Regions from separate parts of the Bacillus sp. 7894-2 genome, predicted to be linked through region 1. Evidence: riboswitches for the same ligand, from Rfam matches in the RefSeq annotation. Region 1 holds a riboswitch; the other holds the start of a gene.
What was found. A riboswitch is a leader RNA that binds a small molecule or an ion and turns the genes downstream of it on or off. The one in region 1 is predicted to bind thiamine pyrophosphate.
Positions count from the first base shown of each region.

Region 2: it holds a riboswitch for thiamine pyrophosphate, as region 1 does, so the genes downstream of both, tenA (thiaminase II) here and tenI (thiazole tautomerase TenI) in region 1, are expected to answer to the same signal.

Region 1 covers NZ_NPDG01000134.1:23,954-36,518, reverse strand. The annotation lists gene thiC (phosphomethylpyrimidine synthase ThiC) at 116-1,897, shown strand; TPP riboswitch at 1,920-2,030, shown strand; gene tenI (thiazole tautomerase TenI) at 2,116-2,724, shown strand; gene thiO (glycine oxidase ThiO) at 2,724-3,845, shown strand; gene thiS (sulfur carrier protein ThiS) at 3,861-4,064, shown strand; gene CHI10_RS19245 (thiazole synthase) at 4,066-4,833, shown strand; gene CHI10_RS19240 (MoeB/ThiF family adenylyltransferase) at 4,830-5,849, shown strand; gene CHI10_RS19235 (hypothetical protein) at 6,004-6,360, shown strand; gene CHI10_RS22810 (hypothetical protein) at 6,386-6,517, opposite strand; gene CHI10_RS19230 (serine hydrolase) at 6,808-7,905, shown strand; gene CHI10_RS19225 (response regulator transcription factor) at 8,008-8,676, shown strand; gene CHI10_RS19220 (sensor histidine kinase) at 8,673-10,034, shown strand; gene CHI10_RS19215 (hypothetical protein) at 10,053-10,232, opposite strand; gene CHI10_RS19210 (ABC transporter ATP-binding protein) at 10,364-11,275, shown strand; gene CHI10_RS19205 (ABC transporter permease) at 11,272-11,982, shown strand; gene CHI10_RS19200 (ABC transporter permease) at 11,983-12,565, shown strand, end outside.
Region 2 covers NZ_NPDG01000123.1:22,269-34,833, forward strand. The annotation lists gene CHI10_RS17510 (alpha-hydroxy-acid oxidizing protein) at 1-610, shown strand, start outside; gene CHI10_RS17515 (DUF302 domain-containing protein) at 714-1,097, shown strand; TPP riboswitch at 1,167-1,282, shown strand; gene thiW (energy coupling factor transporter S component ThiW) at 1,397-1,885, shown strand; TPP riboswitch at 2,045-2,146, shown strand; gene tenA (thiaminase II) at 2,207-2,896, shown strand; gene CHI10_RS17530 (DUF1287 domain-containing protein) at 3,017-3,694, opposite strand; gene CHI10_RS17535 (TIM barrel protein) at 3,827-4,660, shown strand; gene CHI10_RS17540 (DUF6843 domain-containing protein) at 4,783-5,619, shown strand; gene CHI10_RS17545 (MGDG synthase family glycosyltransferase) at 5,676-6,821, opposite strand; gene CHI10_RS17550 (DedA family protein) at 6,838-7,425, opposite strand; gene CHI10_RS17555 (polysaccharide deacetylase family protein) at 7,422-8,129, opposite strand; gene CHI10_RS17560 (manganese catalase) at 8,403-9,224, opposite strand; gene CHI10_RS17565 (FecCD family ABC transporter permease) at 9,348-10,355, opposite strand; gene CHI10_RS17570 (FecCD family ABC transporter permease) at 10,352-11,362, opposite strand; gene CHI10_RS17575 (iron-hydroxamate ABC transporter substrate-binding protein) at 11,462-12,388, opposite strand; gene CHI10_RS17580 (ABC transporter ATP-binding protein) at 12,339-12,565, opposite strand, start outside.

The DNA of each region.
Region 1 (12,565 bases):
ATAGACATCTACGGTTAAGCCGGTCCATCATTATGTGGACCGGCTTTTTTACATATCTTGCACTACCTCGGTTCCAGGTCTCGTCCTTATATTTTTAATAAGGGAGAGATGATCAATGACTGCAAGTTCTTTAAATCAGGAGAGTATTTCTATTATGCCGAGCTTTACTGGCAGCAAAAAAATCTATGTGGAAGGATCCAGACCGGATATCAAGGTTCCAATGCGGGAGATAGAATTAAGTCCCACCACCGGTACTTTTGGAGAAGAAATCAATGAGCCGGTTCGCGTATATGATACGAGCGGGCCTTATACGGATCCTCAATACACGTCCGATCTAAAAACAGGGCTTCCCGCTCTGAAAAGCCGGTGGATTCAGGAACGCGGGGATGTTGAAGAGTATGATGGGCGGGAAATTAAGCCCGAGGATAACGGGTTCCGCGATGAACATGATCCGCGTGCTAATCATAAAGTCTTTCCTGGCTTATCCCGCAAGCCATTGAGAGCGATTAAGGGGAAGAATGTCACCCAGCTTCACTATGCAAAAAAGGGAATCATTACTCCAGAGATGGAGTTTATAGCCATTCGGGAAAATATGGAACCTGAATTTGTCCGGTCTGAAGTAGCGAGGGGCCGGGCAATCATTCCTTCCAATATCAATCATCCTGAGACAGAGCCAATGATCATCGGAAGGAATTTTCATGTGAAAATTAATGCGAACATTGGAAACTCGGCTGTTTCATCCTCTATTGAAGAAGAGGTCGAGAAAATGACCTGGGCTACCCGCTGGGGAGCAGATACAATTATGGATCTGTCTACAGGCAAGAATATTCATACTACACGCGAATGGATTATTAGAAACTCCGCCGTTCCGGTCGGTACTGTTCCCATTTATCAGGCACTTGAAAAGGTTAATGGCATTGCCGAGGATCTTACGTGGGAAGTATACAGGGATACCTTAATTGAACAGGCAGAGCAGGGGGTTGACTACTTTACCATTCATGCCGGTGTCCTTTTACGTTATGTACCGCTTACTGCCAAAAGGCTGACCGGAATTGTTTCGAGAGGCGGATCCATTATGGCACAGTGGTGCCTGCATCATCATCAAGAGAACTTTTTATATACACACTTTGAAGAAATCTGCGAGATCATGAAAGCTTATGATGTGGCCTTCTCCCTGGGGGATGGACTGCGGCCGGGATCGATTGCAGATGCAAATGATGAGGCTCAATTTGCGGAGCTTGAAACACTAGGGGAGCTGACGAAAATTGCCTGGGAACATGATGTACAGGTAATGGTCGAGGGACCTGGCCATGTTCCAATGCATTTAATCAAAGAGAATATGGATAAACAATTAGAAATCTGTAAAGAAGCACCATTCTACACACTCGGACCCCTTACGACTGATATAGCTCCGGGGTATGACCATATTACCTCTGCAATCGGGGCTGCCATGATAGGCTGGTATGGGACGGCGATGCTTTGCTATGTTACCCCTAAAGAACATTTGGGTTTGCCAAATAGAGATGATGTGCGCGAGGGTGTCATCACGTATAAAATTGCAGCCCATGCTGCAGATCTGGCAAAGGGACATCCAGGAGCACAAAAAAGGGATGACGCCCTGTCAAAAGCCCGTTTTGAATTCCGCTGGAGAGATCAATTCAATCTCTCATTGGATCCTGAGCGCGCTTTGGAATTCCATGATGAAACCCTGCCGGCTGAAGGGGCAAAAACCGCTCATTTCTGTTCCATGTGCGGACCAAAATTCTGCAGCATGAGAATTTCTCAGGATATCCGGAAATATGCAATAGAGAATAAGCTTGACACGGATGAAGCGATACAGAAAGGCATGGAAGAAAAAGCTGAGGAATTTAAAAAGTCCGGGACCATTTATCAGTAAATGAATAGTAGCTTAATAGTTATGTATCCGCTGGGGGTGCCTGTTTGCAGGCTGAGATTAAAGCAAAAGCTTTAAGACCCTTGGAACCTGATCTGGCATGAATACCAGCGTAGGGAAGTGGGGATTGGGTCTGAATTCTATGGCCACATACCTCCGCTTTCTATTTAGAAGGTGGTTTTTTATTGCAGAAAATCTAAAAAAGCTTGGGGGCAGCCGCTATGAAAAAACAGCTTCATGTTATATCAGATGGAAAGCTTTCTCCAGAGTCCTTCGCTGAATTAGCAGTTGAATTGGAACCCTTTACAGATAGATTCCACTTACGGGAAAAACATCGAACCTCAAGAGAGATATATGAAGGAGTTCAGCTGCTTCTTAATAAGGGAGTTCCTGTTCATAAAATCGTTATAAATGATCGTGTGGATGTTGCCTGGGCGTTTAGAACGGGTGTGCATCTTGCTTTTCACAGCCTTCCAGTCCATGTTGTCAAAATTCATTTTCCAGATATACCCATAGGATGTTCCGTACATTCTCTTGAAGAAGCAAAAGAGGCTGCAAAACAAGGGGCTGATTATATCCTGTTTGGGCACATATTTGAAACCGATTCAAAGAAGGGAGTTCCGCCAAGGGGCACTGGGTCACTGGAGGCTCTTAAAAAGGCAGTAGATATTCCTGTATTGGCAATTGGGGGCATGGAACCAGAGAAAGTACCGGAGGTTTTGAAGGCGGGGGCAGACGGCATTGCTGTAATGTCGGCGATTTTGCAGGCAAAGGACCCTGTAGAAGAAGCAAAGCTTTTTGCAAAAAAATTAAATGAGGAGGGGAAATGATGAGGAAAATGTTTGATGCCGTTATAGTCGGAGGCGGCATTAACGGAAGCTCCATTGCTTTTCAACTGGCTAAAAGAGGGTATAAAGCGGCCGTTTTGGATATGGGGAAAATAGCCGGCAAAGCTTCAGGAGCAGCAGCTGGAATTTTAGGAGCCCAAACGGAACTGATAGAAGACGGCCCGCTATTTCAGCTGGCATGCAAAAGCCGCTCCATGTACCGGAGCCTGATTCCTGAACTGGAAGATTTATCACAGGTGCATATTGGCTATCAAAATAAGGGTGTATATAAAGTGGCGGCTAGTAAAGAAGAAGAGCAGGCATTAAAAAGATTGATAGAAAGACAGCAAACCGCGGATGAGCAGGCCGAATGGCTTTCGATTGATGACCTGATCAAACGTGAACCCTTCGTATCAAACAAATTGAGGGGATCCATGTATATACCGAATGACGGACAGGTACAGGCATATGAATTGTCTCTTGCTATTGCAAAAGCTGCAATAGCCCTCGGCGCAGAAATTTATGAGTATACACATGTAACAGATTTTATTTTAAAAGATGAAAAGGTTTATGGGGTGAGAACCAGCCAGGGAGAATTTCTTGCAGATTCCGTTATTGTTGCTTCGGGGGCCTGGAGCAGGGGGATTCTTGAGAGAACGGGCCTAACGCTCCCCATTAATCCCGTTAAAGGCGAGTGCTTCTCGGTCAAAATTGAAAAACCGCTTGTACAGGGGACGATCTTTTCACACGGATGCTATATCGTTCCTAAGAAATCCGGGAGGCTGGTAGTTGGAGCGACGGTTAAAGTTAATTCATTTGATGAGAAGGTGACCCTTGAGGGGATATCCTCGCTGATGGAAAAGGCGAAAAAACTGGTCCCGGATATAGTGAAGGCTGAATGGGAGCGTGCCTGGACAGGGATTCGACCCCAATCGGCTGATGGGCAGCCTTTTTTGGGAGAACATCCTGCTTATAGGGGGCTATATATTGCTGCGGGCCATTTTCGGAATGGGATCCTCCTTGCCCCGGCAACTGGAGTGCTGATGGCAGACATCCTCGAAGGCAAGACGGAGCAGTTTAATCCGTTTAAGCTGTCCCGCCTTGAATCTTTAGTTCACACGTAAACAAGGGGTGATATTATGAATGTTGTCATTAACGGAGATCCTATGGTGCTGCCGGCAGCAGTTAATTCTGTTTCAGCTCTGCTTAAGCATTTCAATTTGGAGCAAAAGGTAGTTATTGTCGAACTGAACCAGCATATTTTGGATAAAGCAGCGCATGCAATAACCATTCTGTCAGATGGGGATCGAATCGAAATTGTACACTTTGTAGGAGGCGGATGACTTGTTGAAAATTGGACCATATGAATTTAGCTCACGGCTATTGCTCGGAACAGGAAAATATCCAAACTTTGATGTGCAAAGCGAAGCTGTAGAAGCGTCGGGAACTGAGGTGCTTACGTTTGCTGTGCGCCGTATGAACATTTTTGAAGCGAACCAGCCCAACTTTTTGGAAAAGCTTGATTTAAAGAAATATAAATTACTCCCTAATACGGCAGGAGCAAGTACAGCCGATGAGGCTGTCCGAATTGCCAGGCTATCCAAAGCTTCAGGCTTATGCGACATGATTAAGGTTGAGGTGATTGGATGCAGCAAAACGCTTCTTCCCGATCCAATAGAAACTATAAAAGCAGCGGAAATCCTATTAGACGAGGGTTTTATTGTTCTCCCCTATACTTCTGATGATGTCGTGCTTGCTCGAAAACTTGAAGAACTAGGATGCCATGCTGTCATGCCATGTGCTTCTCCGATTGGCTCAGGACAGGGAATCATTAATCCTATTAATCTTCAATTTATTACAGAACAGGCTGATGTGCCGGTTATTGTTGATGCTGGAATTGGGAGCCCGGCAGATGTGGCATTGGCAATGGAGCTGGGAGCTGATGGAGTACTATTGAATACAGCCGTTTCCTCTGCTGATGATCCTGTTAAAATGGCAAAAGCAATGAAACTCGCCATTGAAGCAGGGAGGATGGGCTATGAAGCAGGCCGGATGCCGAAAAAACGGTATGCATCAGCAAGCAGCCCGGCGGAAGGAATGGTTTTTAGTTGAGTGAGCGATACTCCCGCCAGATGTTATTTCCCCCGATTGGCAAAGAAGGACAAAAAAAGCTGAGGGGAAAACACGCTTTGATTATAGGGGCTGGTGCATTAGGGGCTGCAAATGCTGAAACTCTCACAAGGGCAGGCGTCGGCAAATTAACCATTGCCGATCGGGATTATGTGGAGTGGAGCAACCTGCAGCGTCAGCAGCTTTATTGTGAAGAAGATGCTGTACGAAAAGTGCCAAAAGCGATAGCAGCGGCTAAACGCCTAAAAGCCATCAATTCAGAGGTGCAAATTTTCGCACGTATTATGGATGTAGGTGTACAGGAAATGGAAGAGCTGATTGAGGATGTTGATTTAATCATCGATTCAACCGATAATTTTGACATTCGCTTTCTGATCAATGATATTTCTCAAAAGCACCGGATTCCCTGGATATATGGAGGCTGTGTAGGGAGCTATGGTTTAAGCTATACCATCTTGCCCGGGGTGTCACCGTGCCTGAATTGCCTGATGGACAAATTGCCAATGGGGGGAATAACCTGCGATACGGCTGGTGTTATTCAGCCAGCTATTCAAATGGTTGCGGCTCACCAGTCTGTTGAGGCATTAAAGATATTGGCAGAAGACATGGAATCCTTACGCGCGACACTTGTTTCTTTTGATGTATGGAAAAATCAATTTAGTTCTGTGAATGTTTCTTCCTTAAAAGATCCTGAGTGCTTAACCTGTGGGACTAATCCAGCTTATCCCTTCCTGGCTTATGAAAATCAGACAAAAACAGCGCTGTTATGCGGAAGGGATACCGTTCAAATCAGGCCCCCAGCCCTTCAAAAAATGGATATTGCATATCTGGAAAAATTTCTGGTATCTCAAGGAATCAACGTAGAGAGCAATCCTTATTTGCTTTCATTTTCGATCGATGGCACCAGAGTGGCTGTATTCAAGGATGGAAGAGTGCTGGTGCATGGGGTAAGAGACATTCTACAGGCAAAGAACCTTTATCATCGTTTCCTTGGATAATGGGTTTTGCCTGTCCGCATAGCATTTGAAGGCTAAAAGAAAATAGACCTGTCCATTCTTTATTTGAAGGGCAGGTCTTTTTGGGTAATGGCAGGTTCGCTTGAATTTACTTCAGATTGGGGATAATTACTGTAAACATTGAGAGGAGAGAATTATGAACATTGATTCCATAAGGTTCACCGATCCTCCTGTCCATCATCAATTCCCGCCATTATATGAGAACCTGGGACTTCCTGAAGCATCTTCCTTTATTGAACAGAAATATGAATTTGATTTTACAATTGGAAAAACAAAAAGAACTGGGTATGGAAGTATTCGAATGTATAAGCAATATGGAGAGTATAAGGTGAGAATTTCTGAAAAATTAACCGGATTCGGGCCGAAAAGGCTTGAAAGGCTGGAGAGCCTGCTGATGGAGGAGGTTAAGGAACGATTTATCAGCAATATAAAATCTGAAACAAAAACGCGTAAAGTATACCACTTGCATTTTGGCCGTAAAGAGGGTGAATAGGGACAGTTTTCCTGTCCCATATAGCTTACTTGGTGTTATCTCTTTGCGCTTTTAAAGCAATTCTTTCAAGGCCATTTTCTCTATCACCCGCATATTCTGTTTCCTTTGGAAGTGCATTATTCTTATGATCTGATTTACTTTTCTTATTCTTTGCCACGATTTCACCCCCTTTTAGTCATTAGCATTGTGTTTAGTTTGCATTCTTTTTATGAGGCTATGCCTAAGTTTTTGAACCCATAAAATTCAATCAAACGTTTGATTGAATTGCAATATACAGCAAAAGAGTCACTCTACTCTTTTTTGTTAATTGACTTGCGGGAACATCTGAATGAGGATTTGCGGTTTGCTTTTTACAAAAATAAGTTTTTTTACCTTGATAATGAAACTTCCATGATTATCTTTCGTAATTTAAAGTACAAGATATTCATGGAGGTATCCTTTTTGAAGATGGTTTGGATCAGTACGGGAGTCATTCTAATGTTAGCAGCTGTTTTAGCTGGGTTTATGTATCTCAAGAGTAAGAGCAGCGGGGATCCTGAGTCAGTAATTGATTATGTGCAAAAACACAGAGGAACAGAAAATATGGCTTTGGTTATTCGCCATAACGATGAGGACTGGGTCAGCATCAATAAGGACGTGCCGCTGCCTTTGGCAAGTACGGTTAAGATCATAGTGGCAATCGAATACGCGCGGCAGGCAGCAGAGGGAAAAATAGACCCGCAGCAAAAAGTGGATTTAAAAACACTGGAAAAGTATCATGTTCCTAATACAGATGGTGGAGCCCACGAGGCTTGGATTAATGGCCTTGCAGATGATGCGGAAAATGTGCCATTGAGCGAAGTGGCTAATGGGGTGATCGCCTACAGTTCGAATGCCAATACCGATTATCTGTTACAAATTCTGGGGATTGAAAATGTGAATAAGCTCTCTGAGGATCTGCAGCTTTCCAGTCATGAGGAGATGTATCCGATTGTCAGTGCCCTATTTATCCCGATGGAGCTTATGGAGGATAAGGGATTGTCAAAAGAGGAAGCACTTAAGGAATTGAAGAGTATGAGTCTTGAAGAGTATCGAAAGAGATCGGGAAAAATTCATCAAAAGTGGGGAAGTAGCCCGCCGCAAGAAAAGGATAAGGAAGAAGTGCTGAAGGTTCTGGATATGGAATTTCAAAAGGTATGGTCTGACAGGCTTCCGCGTGCTTCTGCTGGTGATTATGCAGAGCTTATGAAGCTATTAAACAGTAAAAGCTATTTTTCCAAGGAAGTCCATTCTTATTTGGATCCCGTGGTGGAACAGCTGATGAAAAATCCGAGTAACCGGGAGTGGCTTCAGCATGCAGGGCAAAAGAGCGGCTCAACAGCCTTTGTTTTTACCATTAGCATGTATGCAGCCGACAAAGAGGGCAATCGTACAGAAATGACATTCCTTGCAAATGATTTGAGCGATAGGGAATTTAAGGAGCTTTCAAGGAATATGAACAGTTTTCAGCTTGAATTTATGAAAAACAGCGAATTCCGGGACTCTGTAAAAGAGAAACTGCATTAAGAGTATAGAAGAAGCATTCGTATATAAGGGCGGATGTTTTTTTGCCTAGCAAAATCTCCTGAAATAGCAGGTTAATAAAAGATAAGTTTAAGGGTGGAGAGTATGGCGCGAATCTTATACATAGAAGATGAAAGCGATATTGGCAGCTGGCTGAAAAATGATTTAGGGGAAAGAGGCCATGAGGTGTTCTGGCTGCAGTCCGGGGAAGGGATGGAAAGGTATCTTTCTGAAGCGGATATTGCGATTTTGGATGTGATGCTTCCCGGGCTTGACGGGTTTTCGATAGGGAAGCGGATTAAGAAAGTAAAGAATGACATGCCGGTACTTATGCTGTCGGCAAGGACGGCGGTGGAGGATAAGCTGGAGGGCCTGAGCTTTGCGGATGATTACTTGACAAAGCCTTTCCAGCCGGATGAGCTTGCTGCAAGGATTGAAGTATTGTTAAGGCGATTTCAAAAGAATGATCAGGTGCTGGAGCTTCATCACCTGCAGGTACATACAAAGGATATGCGGATTATCGACAGGGAGGCAGATGGTGAAATTCCATTGACAGGCAAGCAGTATCAGCTCTTTCAGTTCTTCATTCGCCATCTGAATCAGATTCTGACAAAAGAGCAGCTTTATGAAGGGGTTTGGGGAGAACAATACATGGAGGGTGACAAAACCCTGATGGTTCATATCCGCTATCTTCGTGAAAAGCTTGAGAAGAATCCATCGCGTCCTGAGATCATTGAGACCATTCGGGGAATCGGCTACAGGGTGAAAATATGAAAAGGTTTTTCCAATCGCTGCAGGCGAGGTATATGGCAATAATTCTGGTTGCCTTATTTCTGTTTCAGGCTGCTTATTTACTCGTGGCTATGCTGGCTATGGGTCTTCAGGAAGACCTTTCAGGGGAACATAACCAAAATGAAACGGATCCTAAGCAGATTGAAGAAAAATGGCATGCGGATGCAAAAGCACTGGAAAATAGCTCAAGAGAATCCATAAGCAGTCTGTTTGCTGAATGGAAAAAGACGTATCCTGATGCTTCGATGTTTTGGGTAGATGAAATGGGAAATCTGATGGAGGAGCGGGATGTGAAGGCGAATCTGCCTGCTCAGTGGACGCCTGCCTATACAGCGAAGTTTATTAAGGAGAGGTATGGGGGAGATCCTTATACAGTCATTAGCTTTATTGGCGGTGATGAAAAAAATGGTTTTATCGTTCTGGAAATACCACGGAATTTGTTTCTTCCGCCGCTGGTGAAGGCAGCAGAAAAATACGGAATCTTCCTAGGAGCGGGTCTGCTTTTGATCATTACCCTGTTTATCATCGTCTCCTTTTTATTTTTCCGGGGCATTCGCAAAAGGCTGCTTCATCTCCAGGAGGCAATGGAAAGACGGGATATGGACAGCCTGCCGATCGGTATTGATGTGCAAAAGAATGATGAAATCGGCCAGCTGGAGAAGACCTTTAATGAGATGGTCGAGGAACTTAAAGAAAGCAAGCGGCGTGAGCAGGAGGAAGAGCAGCTGAGGAGGGAGCTGATTGCCAATCTGTCACATGATCTGCGCACGCCATTGACAAAAATCAATGCGCACACCTACTCGATCGGAAAGGAGGATCTTTCTCCTGAAGGGAAACAGGCTGTCAAAACACTGGAAACCTCCATCGTCAATATTGATAGACTGATAGAAAATTTAATGAGCTACACGCTTTTAATGGCGAGCAAGCATAAGCAGGAACTGATCGAGCTGGACGCGGTCCGGTTTGTTCGTGAAAATATGGCGTCCTGGTATCCTGTCTTTGAGATGGAAGGCTTTGAAGTGAACATCGAGTTAGAGCCGTTTGAGAAGAAATGGCAGGCAGATCCCATGTGGCTTGGCCGTATTTTTGATAACATTCTGCAAAATGTGCTGCGGCATGCGAAGGATGGACTTTACCTTGAAGTGGCGACAGTATCCACCGGAGAGTGTGATGCTATTGTTTTTATCGATCATGGAAAAGGGCTGAAAAACAGTTCCAATGAAAAAGGAGCGGGGATTGGCTTATCCATTGTGGATATGATGGTAAAGGGTATGAAGCTGGAGTGGGATATTGAGTCAAGTGACAGTGGTACAGTGATTAAAATCATTAGAAAACATTAGAAAACATTAGGAGCAGCCTCATGAGGCGCTCCTTTTTTGCTTCAGTTTCCATAAGATAATCATTTGATAGGTGCCAAAAAGAACAGCCAGAGTTACCAGGACAACCCAGCCATAAGTGTAAGGAATAAAGAAATATACGAGTAAGCAGGCAAGCAGGAATACCGCGTACCCAATGTTAAACAGTTTCTTAAACGTCATAATGTTTACTCCTCTCTGCTGTATTAGACGCATAGCAGAGGGAAAAAGTGTCATTTTTTAAACGAATTTTAAACTTCCTTCCACCTTTGTTTTAACCTTTGCCGGATAAGATGGAAAGTGAGGTGAGAGGAATGGAGTATATCGTAAGAACAGAAAATCTATCAAAGCATTTTGGTCAGGAGAAAGCTGTATCAGGGCTGGATATGAAAATACCAAAAGGGGAAATATACGGATTTCTGGGTCCGAATGGCGCGGGGAAAACAACGACGATCCGGATGCTTTTGGGGCTGATGAAGCCCACTTCAGGCAGAATTGAAATTTTTCAAAGTGATTTAAAGAAAGAAAGGTTAAATATATTGAGACGTGTGGGCTCGCTTGTGGAGTCGCCATCCTATTATCCACATTTAACGGCAAAAGAAAATCTGGAAGCCATGAGAAAAATAGTGGGTGTGCCGAAACAGAGAATCGATGAAGTGCTGGAAATTGTCCGGCTGACAGCTGCCGGGAATAAAAAAGTAAAGGGCTTCTCGCTGGGGATGAAGCAGAGGCTTGGGATTGCTGCATCGCTGTTAAATAACCCGGAACTGCTGATTTTGGATGAGCCGACAAACGGTTTGGATCCTTCAGGAATTATTGAGATTCGCAATTTAATTAAAAGCCTGCCATCGGAATGCGGAATGACCGTGCTGATCTCAAGCCATCTATTATCGGAGATTGACCAGATGGCGACAACAGTAGGCATTGTGACAAAAGGGAAAATGATATTTCAGGATTCTATTGAAGCGATGCGCATGTTTGCACAGCAATCTATTCTATTAAAGGTAAGCGAGAGCGATAAAGCCTGGCGTGCCCTGCTTGGAAGAGGAATGAAGGCTGGTTTGGATAATGGCATCATTTCGCTGCCCCAGCAGTCCGATGAAAATGTGGCTGAAGCTGTACGCGGACTTGTGGCAGATGGGTTTTCCGTGTATAGGGTGGAAGAAGAAAAACGGTCATTGGAAGACATATTTCTGCAAATGACAAGAGAGGAGCAGGCCGGATGATGGGAAAATTGCTGTCAGCCGAATTTATGAAAATCAAACGGAAAGGAATCTGGTTCCTGACCGTCCTGGGTCCAATTGGGGTAGTAGCCATGCAGATGGTCAATTACGGGGTGCGCAAGGAGTATTTGTTCCGCCAGAATGATGACCGCTGGGGGTATTATCTGGACAATATCCATTCGTTCACACCGCTGGCGATTGTTCTGGGCATCGTCATCCTGACGTCATTCATGTCGAGCATTGAAAATGAAACGAATGCCTGGAAACAGCTGATGGCACTGCCGGTTTCGAAAATGAGTGTGTATTTATCAAAATTCACGGTGCTGTCAGTTCTGCTTTTGATTTCTTCTGTGCTTTTACTGCTGTTCACGCTTGCTTTTGGATTGTCTCTGGAGTTGGGTGGTGAGATTCCGTATGCCGGACTGCTGAAATATAGTTTTTATCCTTTTTTTGCGGCATTACCTGTTTTGGCGCTGCAGCTATGGGTAGCGACCGTGAGTGTGAACCAGGGTGTGCCAATCACTCTGGGCATTCTGGGTGTGATTTTGACCTATGCCGGCTATGCATTGCCGGATTGGCTGATCTGGAAATGGCCGCTGCTGCTTAATGACTGGGAGGAACCTCTCATCAACGTCCTGCTTGGTGGCGGAGCGGGCCTATTATTATACTTTTCAGGAATGATTGATTTTGTGAGAAGGGATGTGAAATAGATGCTTACTATTTTGAAATCGGAATGGTTTAAACTGCGCAAATCAAACATTATCGGCATCCTTCTAGCAGGGCCGCTGATAGGGATAGGTGCAGGGATTGGAGCAGATACAACTGAAGCAGCGGGGATGATGAATGAATGGTATATGCTTTTGATTTATATGAATTTACCTTATGCGGTTCTCTTTTTGCCTTTAATCACGGGAGTCCTGGCAAGCCTTGTCTGCAGGTATGAGCATCAGGCAGGGGGCTGGAAGCAGCTGCTGGCGCTGCCAGTCACAAGGGGGAAAGTGTTTGCGGCTAAATATGTTCTGATCCTTTTATTGGTATTGTTTATCCAGTTATTATATTTAGCCGCTATTGCAGGAGCAGGATTATATAAAGGCATAGCTGATCCCTTTCCTGCAGCGATTGTCTGGAAGAGCATACTGGGAGGCTGGGTCGCAGCGTTCCCATTAGTTGCTCTGCAGCTGTGGATGTCCGTCTGGTTCAAAAGCTTTGCGGCACCTTTTGCGGTCAACGTCGTTTTTACGCTGCCATCCATTCTGGCGATGAATTCCGAGAAAGTGGGTCCCTATTATCCGT
Region 2 (12,565 bases), on a different contig from region 1:
GGTTGATACGGTGATGATGGGATGGAGGGAAGCCGATTTAAGAAACAATTTTTCCCCGTTAAAGCTTGGCTATGGTAAAGCAAACTATGAAAGCGATCCAGTCTTTATGGCTTCTCTCCAGGACGGTGATGTCGTACAGGGAATCCTTGATAATATTCATCATCCAACATTAAGCTGGGAACATATTGCCAGATTAAAAGAGAAAACCAGCCTGCCCATTTTATTAAAGGGCATTCTCCACCCTGAGGATGCCAGATTGGCAGTTGAAAGAGGGATAGACGGAATCATTGTCTCCAATCATGGCGGCAGACAGCTTGATGGAGTGATTGCGGCGATTGATGCGCTTGAACCGATTGCGAAGGAAGTTAAAGGAAGGATTCCAGTATTGTTTGACAGCGGCATTCGCCGAGGCTCAGATGTGGTTAAAGCTCTGGCACTGGGAGCTGACGCCGTTTGTCTGGGGCGGCCGTATGTGTACGGCTTGGCCATTGGCGGGCAGGAAGGAGTTGAAAAAGTGCTTGCCAACTTTATAGAAGAAACAAAAGTGTCCCTCTCTCTTGCGGGGGTGGGGAGTTTAAAGGATATTGCTGGTCTGCGGTTAATTCGATAAAACTTTCTTAAAAAAATCCTGGGTTGTTGACAGTTGAGACTGTGTTTAATGGTATACCTGTAGGGGTACATAATTAATATGCCATACTAAAGGAGATGCAGTCATGTTCGATTACACAGCTGAAACCGAAAAATCAATTGAAGATGCGATATCCTCACTGGAAGGAAGTCTGAAGGACGAAAAGTTCGGAGTTCTATGGCAGTTTAATGTTCAGGAGAAGCTGCAGGAAAAAGGCTTGGAATATAACGAGGCATTCCATGTGTTAGAGGTATGTAATCCGAATGAAGCACATCGCGTTTTAACACAGAATAAAATGGCCGGCTACTTCCTGCCTTGTAAAATTGTCGTCTATGAAGACAAGGGCAAAACGAAAATTGGGATACCTAAGCCGACAAGTATGATTGAGCTAATCAATGACGAATCTGTTCAAATCTTCGCTGCAGAAATTGAAGAGCGCTTAATCCAGTGCATCAAAAAAAGTATATAATCTAAAAGAATGATGACAGTGCGGGAATAATTTGTTAAGCTTGAAACAGCTTATCAAATTAAATATCTATGTAACTACTAGGGGTGCCCCGAATGTGCGGGCTGAGAGGAAAGCGCTTATAGCTTTCCGACTCTTATGGACCTGATCTGGTTAATGCCAGCGGAGGGAAGTAGGATTTGACAGTATGTCGATTCATATACTTAAACCAAGCCGGGTCCTTTGTGGGGATCCGGCTTTTTTGTATACATACTTCTCATCCAGATAAGCAATCAGGCTGCCCTTTTAGAAAGGAGGTTTAGATGAACAGAACCCGATTGTTGACTACGATGGCACTATTTACGGCGATTGGGACACTGGGATCCCATTTGCTCTGGTTTCCATCAGGTATAGCCAAGGCCTATCCGATTCAGCATGCGGTAAATGTATTGGCAGCGGTGACTCTTGGACCCCTGCCGGCAGCTGCCGTTGCTTTTATGATTGCTTTGCTGCGTAATATGCTTGGATTCGGGACGCTGCTTGCGTTTCCGGGCGGAATGATCGGTGCGTTTTTGGCTGGTGTCCTTTATTTGAAATTCGGCCGGAAAATATGGGCTGCCGCTGGCGAGGTTTTGGGCACCGGTATAATCGGAGCATTGTTTGCTGTTCCGTACGCAAAATTTCTCATGGGCAGTGCAAATGGTGCATTCTTCTTTGTGCCGCCGTTTCTGGTCAGCAGCATTGCCGGTGCGGCAATAGGCTGGTTGGTGTTAGCGAAGGTTAAAGAGAAGAATTTGGTTCAGAATATGTGATGATTTTGGGCTGGAGAAGTAAGATAGGTTAGCAGAGTAAGGGAGAGCAGCATAACAATCAGGCTTTATGAGCGATTTTCAAAAGTTATGGGCGAAATCCAAAATTTATGAGAGAAAAACACCAAGTTAGAAAATCGGTAAAAAACAATTAGAATGTTAGAAAACTGCTAGGGGCGCTACGGCTGAGATAAGGAGCTTTTCCTTGGTCCCTTGGAACCTGATCTGGATAATGCCAGCGCAGGGAAGCAGTGAGGACCTCATTTTATATCCTCATGCTTTTTCCCCGGCAGCTTCTGTATTTAATTAAGGAGGCTATTTTTTATGACTTTTTCAGAAATTCTGCGCAAGGAAAATGAAGATTTATTTCAGCTGATATTTGAGCATCCATTTGTCCAGGGGATCGGGAGAGGGGATGTGCCGAAAGAGGCGCTTGCTCATTACATTAAAGCGGACTTTGAGTATTTGAATGCGTTCATGCATATTTATGGGATTGCGATTTCAAAGTCAGCTGAGCGTAAGGATATTGCATACTTTAACCAGCAAATAGAATTTGTATTGAACAGCGAAGTACACCCCCACCATAATTTTTGCCAGCAGATTGGGGTGGATTACGAAGCATTGCAGGGATATCCGCTTCCGCCGACAGCCGATCATTATGTAAAGCATATGATGTATCATGCCCACACAGGCGGCATGGGTGAAATCCTCGCTGCATTATTGCCTTGTCCATGGACATATTGGGAGATTGGGCTTGAGCTCATGAAGCAATATGTTCCAGATGAGAACCATCCGTTTTATCCGTGGATCTCTTTTTATGCAAATCTAAGGGTCGAAGCTGTGACCATGAATATGAGAAACCGTTTGGATGAGCTTGCTGAAGCGGCATCACCGGAGGAAAGGCAGCGAATGAAGGATGCTTTCCGAAAGAGCTGCCAGCTGGAGCTTGGTTTCTGGGAGATGGCTTATACCTGCGAAGAGTGGCCGGCGGGCAATCCGGCAGCAGTCAGATAAAAAAGCGTAAGCGGCTCGCTCACCCCCGACACCTTGAGGGGCAGGCTGCTTGCGCTAGAGAGTTATCGAAGTTCAAAATTTTATACTTTCTTATTTAATAAGAAAAATGCCTGCATCTGCTTATGGCAGTGCAGGCGTTTTTTCAAAATCCCATCTGTAGTGAGCGGTAATGGGAGTCTTAAAAGAAGATAGTTTTACTTCTGCTGCAAATGGGGTGGAGTTATGTATTACGTATGGAATGCCTTCTTTAGTCCGTTTGTCAGATATGAAAGCCACATGGTCGAATTTAGGAGAAAGGAAAACCACAATATCACCCGGCTGCCATTGCTGAAGGTTCTTAACATCTCCTGGAATCAGCTCTGTTGTTAATGACTTTGCGAACCGGCTAAAAAAGATATTCTGGTTTGGCACCCTTCTGAAATCAATGTTCGGATCAGGCTTGCCCTGGACTCTTGAATACAAGTCCGTATTTTCGGCGATATCCTGATCAATAAGATCCTTTATGGTTACATCAGCCCCCTGGAATCCTCTCCAAATCACGTCTGTACAGACACCTTCGTCATCGGGCGGATAGCCTCCCGCATAGTAGGCACTTTTATATGGCGTGCGCTGTTCTACTTCTTTTCTGGCTGTCAGGACCATATCAATCGGATCAGCAATGCCGTTCTGGTTTGAATCGGCCTGTGAGTAATCAGAGGGCACCTCCAGCTTCTTTGCAAAAGGATTTCCGAAATGAATGCCGATGGAATCCAGAATGATACCACTCCGAAAAAAAGAATGAATAATAACACTACTCAAATTATTGAAGTAAATACCTTTTTAACCATAAGTACACCTCACCTATTTTACTGAATAGACGGTATTATTTCCCAATAAGTTACATGAAGGTGTGATAAGATTGTTATAACCATTCATAAGAGAGGGGATATAATGGTTCATAAAATAGGGGTATCAGGAAGCGTCATTTTGTCAGACAGCAAGCTGTTTCATAAACTTTTTAAACGTTATTTGCCGCATATTGAGATAGGGGAATTTCAAGATGAGGAATCCTTTCAATGCTTTATTGAATTGCTGGGCAAAACAAACAAAAGCTTTGGTCTTCATTCGCCTCTTTTCCGGGGACAAAGCAAATACGATCTTCTGGAAAAGGTCAGTATGAATCCAGAGGAAGCCTGGATCCAGTTTGAGGAGGAAGTGGAAAGAATGTCCCGGCTTGGTGCTGAATACATATTGGTGCACTTTCCTTATTTTAAAAAGGAAGCAAGTGGGAATCCGGCAGAGATCATTGAGGAGGGACTCAAGAAACTCAGTGCTCTTCAGAAAAAATATGGGATTATGATCGTGTGTGAACCAAAATTAGGATTCAGGCAATCGCCAGCAGGAATCGATTATCTTGACAGTTTTCCTGTAGAGACATGGAAGAAATATGGCCTCAGCCTCTGTGTTGATATCGGAGATTATATATTAGCCACGGACGACAGGGCCATAAATTATATAGGAAAATGGGCCGAGTTTGTGAGAGTTGTTCATTTACATAATGTTGAATACCAGGGAGACAAATATATCTGGGTCCCTGTGCATCCATCTCATGAGAATGATGGCCGTCATCATAAAATAAAGAAACTGATGGATTTTCTGGCAAAGAAATGTGAGGATGTGTTTTTTGTCATGGAATATACACCACACACGAACCCTTCGGAAAAAATGGCAGAAGAAGGAGTTGAATGGGCAATAGAAGTCATTGAGGCCGGTTCTGTCAGGTAAGGGAGCAGGCCTCCCCACATTCCTTCTGCGCAAATTTATATAGGGAGTATGGGAATTGCCTTGTTTGTATGCTAGCATATATGTGAAAATAATCACAATGTAAGAGGAGGGAATTTAGTTCAATGCTGGGATCAAAAATAAAAACGGCTCTGCAGGCTTCCATTCTTTTTACCTTTAGATTTTGGCTTCTCTTTTTCTTTTCAGAAGGGGAACTGTTTTCTTTTTTCCTGATCGTGGTTTTTTTGTACTGTTTATTCGGAAATGTTATATACGGCATTCCGGTTTCATTGCTTTCTGAGTTTCTAACCAGAAATCTGGCAATATGGCGATTCCCGGCATCTGCACTTTTTCATACCTTTTTAGCTGCTGTGACTTATTTTATTATGAAAGGGTTTGCTTATTATGCAGTAATTGCAGCGGTTCTTTTCTTTCTAGTTGACGAGTGGCGAAAGTGGGACCGTGAGATGCCAGGAGGCAGGAGAATTACCTTAAATACAGCCGGTTTTCTCATCGCTTGCCTGCTGCCGGCAGGGTTCTTTTGGATGCTGCAGCAAGCAGATCTGGAAGAAAAAACACATGACCTTTATCTGATTCCAAAAGAGTATGCTGGTCAGGTGAGGATTGTTCATGAAATAGAGAATGCTCCTGCGCCTGAGACAGAAGGGGAGTATGATGTATTTCGGGTGAATGACAGGGGATATGCCATTACCTCTTTACCCCAGAGTGAAGGGTATATTGAAGACTTGTACTATTATGTGGATGACAAGGGAAAGCGTGAACCTATACCGGACAGCTGTATTTCACATGGCGGAGCAGGTGGTGTACAGGGAGATGGATATGACTATTCGTATACCTATTTTTCAGTTGGCTGTGAGGAAGAGATAGCTGATCAGGGCAATGGCCCAGGTATTGAGGATATTCTTTATGAAGAAGGATTGATCAATCAAACGTTTGATTGAAAATGTAAGACAGCCTGGGATTCCAGGCTGTTTATATATGTTAATGACCTGAAGGTTTACTTGATAGTTGGAACGGCTCTCAGGGAATGAACAGTGTCCGGCGTTCTTCTGCCAGTGCTTTTAATTGAAATGAAGATGGCATAGTCCAATGGGCAAGTGATTTTTTCCAGATAAGAATCAATGTGTTTTCTTAGACTAAGTATAGCTTCTTCGTTATTAAGCTGTTCAGTAATTTGCCTGTCGTAAATGACAGTCACCAGATTTTTTTCAAGCAAATAGTCCAAATTGATTTCCTCTTGTCCCGGAAGTGAGGTATGGACCAGAATCGGAAGTTTCTTTTTCAGTGCTTCACTAATTGTAACTCCGCCTGGTTTGGTCAAAATAGCATCCGCTTTATTATACAGCTGGTTCATTTCATTTGGGTTTTCAATATATCCAATGGGCTCGATCTGCTTTGAATCAAGTGCTTTGAGTGAGCTATACAATTCCTCGTTATTTCCGCACAGGATCAGAAATCGAATATGCGGAACCTTTTGTATAGATTCGATAAAGTTACAGTTTACTAAGCCGCTGTTTCCTCCTGCAACCAGGATATGGCGTATCCGGTCATCTTTCTTAAACGGAACCGGGAGGTGATAGGCAGAATGAACCGGAATGCCCGTAACAAAAATATGATCATCCGGAATATGGTGTTTTTTTATAAGCTTTTCCTTTGCCTCATTATGAGGAACGAAATGAAAGTCAATTCCCCGTTTTCCCCATATATCATTTATAAAAAAATCCGTATAAACATTCACCGCAGTTATGTCCCGGTATCGTCCCTTTTGCTTTAGTGAACTGATGATCCCGGATGGAAAAGAATGAGTGCAAAATATTAAATCAGGATTTTCTTCATCAAGAAACTTCTGCATTTTTCTTTCAAAATAATAGGATAGAACCTGTAAATCAGGCTGCAATTTAAAGGGATGCTGTTTATACATAATGGTGTAATATAAGGCCCTGTAAAGGAAAGGGGCACCAAGGAATCCTTTTAAATATATGCCTGAGACCAGCTTTTCGAGCTTATCACTGCAATAGGAAAGAAAATCGACTGTTTTGATTTCCGCATCAGGATATTGGCTCTCAATATGGTCCTGAAGTGTTTTGGCAACTTTTGAGTGTCCCGTGGGGAATTGAAATAATGGGAGCAGGAGAACTTTCATAATACCCTCCTTTCTGTCACTTGAGTTTGTTTTTGGCATACTTAAAGAGCATGTAGATTACGAATACAGCTAATAATAAAACCCCTAGGTATGGCACGTATTCAGGTTTAATATCAAAAAAGCTTCCTGCAAAGTATCCCGCAGCAATTATAGGGAGAACCCAGCTCAAGGAGCCTGCCGCAGAAAATAGAAGATACTGATGAAAAGGAACATTTGAAATACCGGCAAAGTAAGGGCTAATCTGACGTATTCCCGGCATATAAAAACCCGCAAATATCATAAAGCGATGATTTTCCATGTATTTTTTCTGTGCGGTATTCCATCTTTTTTCTGTGATCCCAATATATCTTCCATATTTTTTGAGAAAGGGAGTACCTGCTTTTTTACCGATCCAATAGGCTGAAAGCATTCCGAGCAGCACACCTGCTTCAGCGCACACTGCAGATTCGGCAAAGCTTAATCTGTGATTTCCAATTAGCACGCCAATCAGAAATAGTAGCGATTCTTCCGGAGCGGGAATGCCGACTATCCCGAAAAATAAAAATAAAAAGATGATCCAATACCCGTATGACGAAATAAATTCTATAATTGTTTCAGTACTCATGACCGATGCCCCTGATATTCTTCTTTTAAAGAAATAAACCGTATTCCTTTTAGTGCTGCCTGCTGCAAATACTCGTCCAGATGGCTAATCATATGTTCAGGTGCACTGGAGTCGGCGCCATGAGTTTCACCGCTGTCGTGGAGAAGAAAAATACGGCCAGGCACGGTTTCTTTTGCCAGCGACTCGGAAAGGGTGTTCCTTATATGCTTGATCTTCCAATCTTTGAAAATCCCCGACCACATAATAATCTTATAATTCCTTGCGATCCAAAGTGTGAATAAATTGAAGTGGCCCCATGGCGGACGGTAGAAATAGACGTCTTCATTAATTGTTTCTTCAATAATTTGTTTTGTTTGCTCCAGCTGTTTTTTTAATGATCCCGGTGAAAGGATCCAGCTTGAGATATGCTGGTAATGATGGATGCCAATTGTATGCCCTTCCTCCTGCATTCTTTTTAGCAGCAGTGGATGCTTGGCTGCTTTTTCCCCGACAACAAAAAAGGCTGCCTTTGCATCATGCTTTTTTAAGACATCCAGGAGCCTCGCAGTATACTGGGGATCAGGACCATCATCGAATGTTAAAGCAATGGAATTTGGTTTCGTTATACCTTTTACAATTCCCCAATTCAGCAATCGTATGAGCACAGTGGGCAGAACTGCGTAAATGATAAATATAATAAACACTGCGGTAAAAAAATAAATCATGCAAACTAGATCCTTTCCAGCGGGTGAATCACTTATTTTCATTCCCTTTTAATAGTGAGGATAACCTTAATGTTCAGAGTGAATGTAAGGAAAATAAAATTTAGATTTATTATTCCATTCATGATTTAAGGTGAGATGGTTTTATCATATAAAAAATCTGAAGGAAGTCAATGGAGAGCATAGATATTAAAGAGGAAAACCGGTAAAATTCAATCAAACGTTTGATTGAAAGAATAAAACAGGCTGAATGCATCAGCCTGTTTTGAATGTATTTTAATCCATTGGCAATGTGTTATGAAGATTTGGAGGTGCAGGCTTAAGCATTGGCTTGTCTCCTTCCGGCTTCGGATTGCTTACATATTTGTATTCTCCCTGGCCATCAAGTGCAGGGCCCTGTGCCCATCTGCCAGTACTGCTTTCTTCGCCTGCTGACAGGTTGTAGAGTGTGTAAGAGATATCTGTGCGTTCATTTTCCCGCGGGAAGGTGCTCGGGACAAGAAGGCCTTCTTTTTCCTCAAGCTCAGCTATTGCTGCAGCCCATTGGTTTTGGTGGTAGGCGTCTCTGGCAATCAGGACGGAAAGCAGATCTTTAATGCCCTTATCATCTGTCATTTCATAGAGGCGTGCAGCCTGCACCCGGCCCTGCGACTCTGCATTTAAGTTTGAACGGAAATCTGCTAATAAGTTTCCGCTGGCTGTAATATAAGTACCCATCCAAGGGTTCCCTACACTGTCAGTCGGACGGGCACCAAGTCCGGAGACAATGGCATGCTGGGGATTCATTCCTCCCATGATTGCGCCAACGACTGGATCCTTCGCTGCTTCTTCCTGCTGATTAATTGGGGCATCGTCCATCAGTCTGGCAACCATTGTCGCGAGCATTTCCACATGTCCAATTTCCTCAGTTCCAATATCGAGGAGAAGATCACGATATTTTTCATTTCCGCGAGTGGCCCAGCCCTGAAACATGTATTGCATGGCAACGGTCATTTCACCATATTGCCCGCCAATCAGTTCTTGCAGCTTTTTCGCAAAAACGGGATCCGGACGTTCCGGCTTTGCTTCAAATTGCAATTCCTTTACATGAAAAAACATCTAAATTCCTCCAATTCTATTAAACTGTTAAATAACGAGACTATATATATTTGCCCAGGAATTTCAGAAAAAAACATAAATAATGAAAAAAATGACGTGCAGCCCGGCACGTCATTTCTTATTTTATTTCTTTAATAATAGATACATAAAATATGGAGCTCCGATAATCGCAACCATTATTCCGGCTGGCAGGCCATCAGGATCTGCCAGGTTCCGGCCGAGCGTGTCGGCAAATAATAGAAGCCAGCCTCCTAAAAGAATAGCGATCGGAATGAAAAGCTGATTACGAGGTCCGACAAGCGCTTTAGCCATGTGCGGAGCAATTAAGCCAATAAAGGCAATTCCGCCGGTTACAGACACAGCTGAAGCTGCCAATGCAACGGCTGTAAGCAGAAGAATGATTCTTTCTTTTTCAATGGATACTCCTATACCGATGGCGACAGGTTCACTTAAGCTTAATAGATTCAAACGATTTGCCTTATATAAAGTAAATGGAATAAGCACCAGCAGCCAGGGGAGGAGTGCCCAGATGAAAGGCCAATCCGTTCCCCAGATATTCCCTGATAGCCATTTTGCTATGAAATCAACTTTCTCTCTTTCAGCTGAGGAAATCAGGACAATCATTACACCTGATAACGCCATGGAAAACCCGACTCCGACAAGAACCATTTTTACTGGCTGAAGCCCCTCGTCTTTTTTATAGGAAAAAGCATAGATGAGGATAGCGGTAAGCAAAGCGCCGAAAAATGCGCATAACGGCAGCATGTAAATGAAAGTGCCTGCTTCAATAGGGACGAACAGAAAGAAAACGGCGATCGCAACCCCTGCACCTGAATTTATGCCGATGATGCCTGGGTCCGCCAGGTCATTGCGTGTAATTCCCTGTAAAATCGCACCGGATAGTGCCAGTGCCATGCCGGCTAACACTGTGATAAATACCCTCGGCAGCCGTATGGAAAATAACACAAACTCCTCTTTAAAAGTTCCCTGTCCCAGGAAGGTCGGGATTAACCGGTCATAGGTAAGGGAGGCATAGCCTAATCCCATTCCTATAACAATGGTAACAATAATAAGTACTGATAAAACTGCCATTAAAATTCGCTGTTTTTTAACTAATTGCGTCTGAATCATGAGAACGCCTTACCCCCTTTATGAACAATGAACAGGAAGAAAGGCAGCCCCATTACGGCAATGATGGCCGCAACAGGAGTTTCGTAAGGAGCATTGATAGTTCTCCCGAGTGTATCGGCAAGAAGCATAAATGATGCTCCTGTGAGAGCTGACATGGGAAGAATAAAACGATAATCTGTTCCGACTAAAGCACGGACGATATGAGGCACCATCAATCCGATAAATGCCATATTGCCGACCAGTGCAACAGCTGCCCCTGCAAGCATGGTGACTAAGATAAACAGGATGACTTTAATCTGAGTTGTATTTTGTCCCAAGCCTACAGCCACTTCTTCATTTAAGCTTAGTATCGTAAGCTGCTTGGACAGAAAAAGGGATACGAGTATGCCTGCTGAGATAACCGGGACAATTATTTGCAGCTGGGTCCAGGATGTGCCGACGAGCCCGCCTGCTGTCCACAGGCTGACATCTTTTGAAATCTTAAAATAGATGCCAGTCCCTTCAGCTATTGCAAAAAGGAAGGCAGAAACCGCGGCTCCGGCTAAAACGATTCGAATCGGAGAAAAGCCTCCTTTTTTCATGGCGCCAATGCCGAAAACCATCCCTGCACCGATAGCCGCACCGATGAAACAGGCGACCAGAATTCCAATGTAGTTTGCTGAAGGGATAAGAACAAGCGTTATGGCAAGTGCAGCATTTGCTCCGGCCGTCAATCCGAGAAGGCCTGGATCAGCAAGAGGATTTCTTGTCATTCCCTGCATGATGGCGCCAGAGATGCTAAGTGCTGCTCCGACAAAAATGGCCGCAATTTCTCGGGGCAGACGTATTTCACGAATGATGGAGATTTTTTCTCCGGAAGCATTGGAGGTTAGTGCAAGCCAAACGTCTCTGACCGTAACATCGGCTGCCCCAAACACACAGGCAGCTACAAACATGCCGGCAAAAAGGATGAAGCCTGCTGCAAGTTTATATATAAATGGAATGAAGGGTTGAGCTTCTTTAGTCATTATACTTCCATCTTTCTTCGGGTTTATTTTGCCATTGGGGAACTGTCTTTTTAAATAGGAAAGAGGAATTCCTAAAAATTAAGAATCCCTCCTGCCGTATTAGTTGCCTAAAAATGATTCTTTAAAGAACTCCAGCTGCGCATCAAGTGTGATTGGATCACTGAAGGAAGCGCCATTGCCTTCCATTTCAAAGACACGATTATTTTTCACAGCAGGAATATTTTTGTACGTATCGGTTTCCTGGAATGAATGATCTGCATCAGAGTATTTGCTAATAACAATATAATCTCCTGCATATTCCGGAAGCACTTCAGCTGAAATGGCATAGTAGCCATCTTTTAAGGCCATTTCCTTAACCTTTTCAGGCATTTTTAAGTCCATTGCCTGATAGAGGATTTCAGTTCCGCGAGCCCAGTTATCGCCAAAAACATAAAGCTGTTTGTCAAAGATTTCAAATACAGAAACGGTTGCATCTTCGCCAATTTTTGCACGAATGTCTTCCCCGGCTGCTTCAGCGCGCTGTTTGAAGTCAGCTACCCATTTCTTTGCTTCTTCTTCTTTATTAAGCAGCTTGCCGATTTCCTCATGCTGAGAAAGGTAATCTAATTTACCCCATGTATACGTTACAGTTGGTGCAATTTCCTTAAGTTTATCGTAGTTTTTAACAGTAGATAAGGCAATAATCAAGTCTGGTTCCAGTTCAATTATTTTTTCAAGGTTATCTTCAGATACTTCTTCAGCATCCTTCAATTGTTCTTCAAAACGAGGATTATTTTTAGACCATGTATCCACTCCAACGATATTTACGCCTAATTGCATAACATTTCCTGTGAAGCCTGAAAGGAGGACAACTCTCTTAGGATCAGCTGGAACCTCAACCGGTCCAGTTTCAGATTCATAAGTGATCGTACCGGATTTTTTATCTTCCTTTGGTTCAGACGAGCTTGTATCTTTTTCTTCTGTATTGCCGCAGGCGCTAATTAGCAGAAGCAGCAAGATCGTAAATGGGATCAAAAGTTTCTTCATGTTGATTTTCTCCTTTTAGTAAATTATAAGTTATACACATTGGTTTGTTTGTGCGGGGATCGCGTCCAATGACTGCATCAATATTGAACACCTTCCTTAAAACATCCTGTGTAATGACTTCTTCATAGCTTCCTGATTTAACAATCTCACCATCTTTTAGTGCGACGATATGATCGG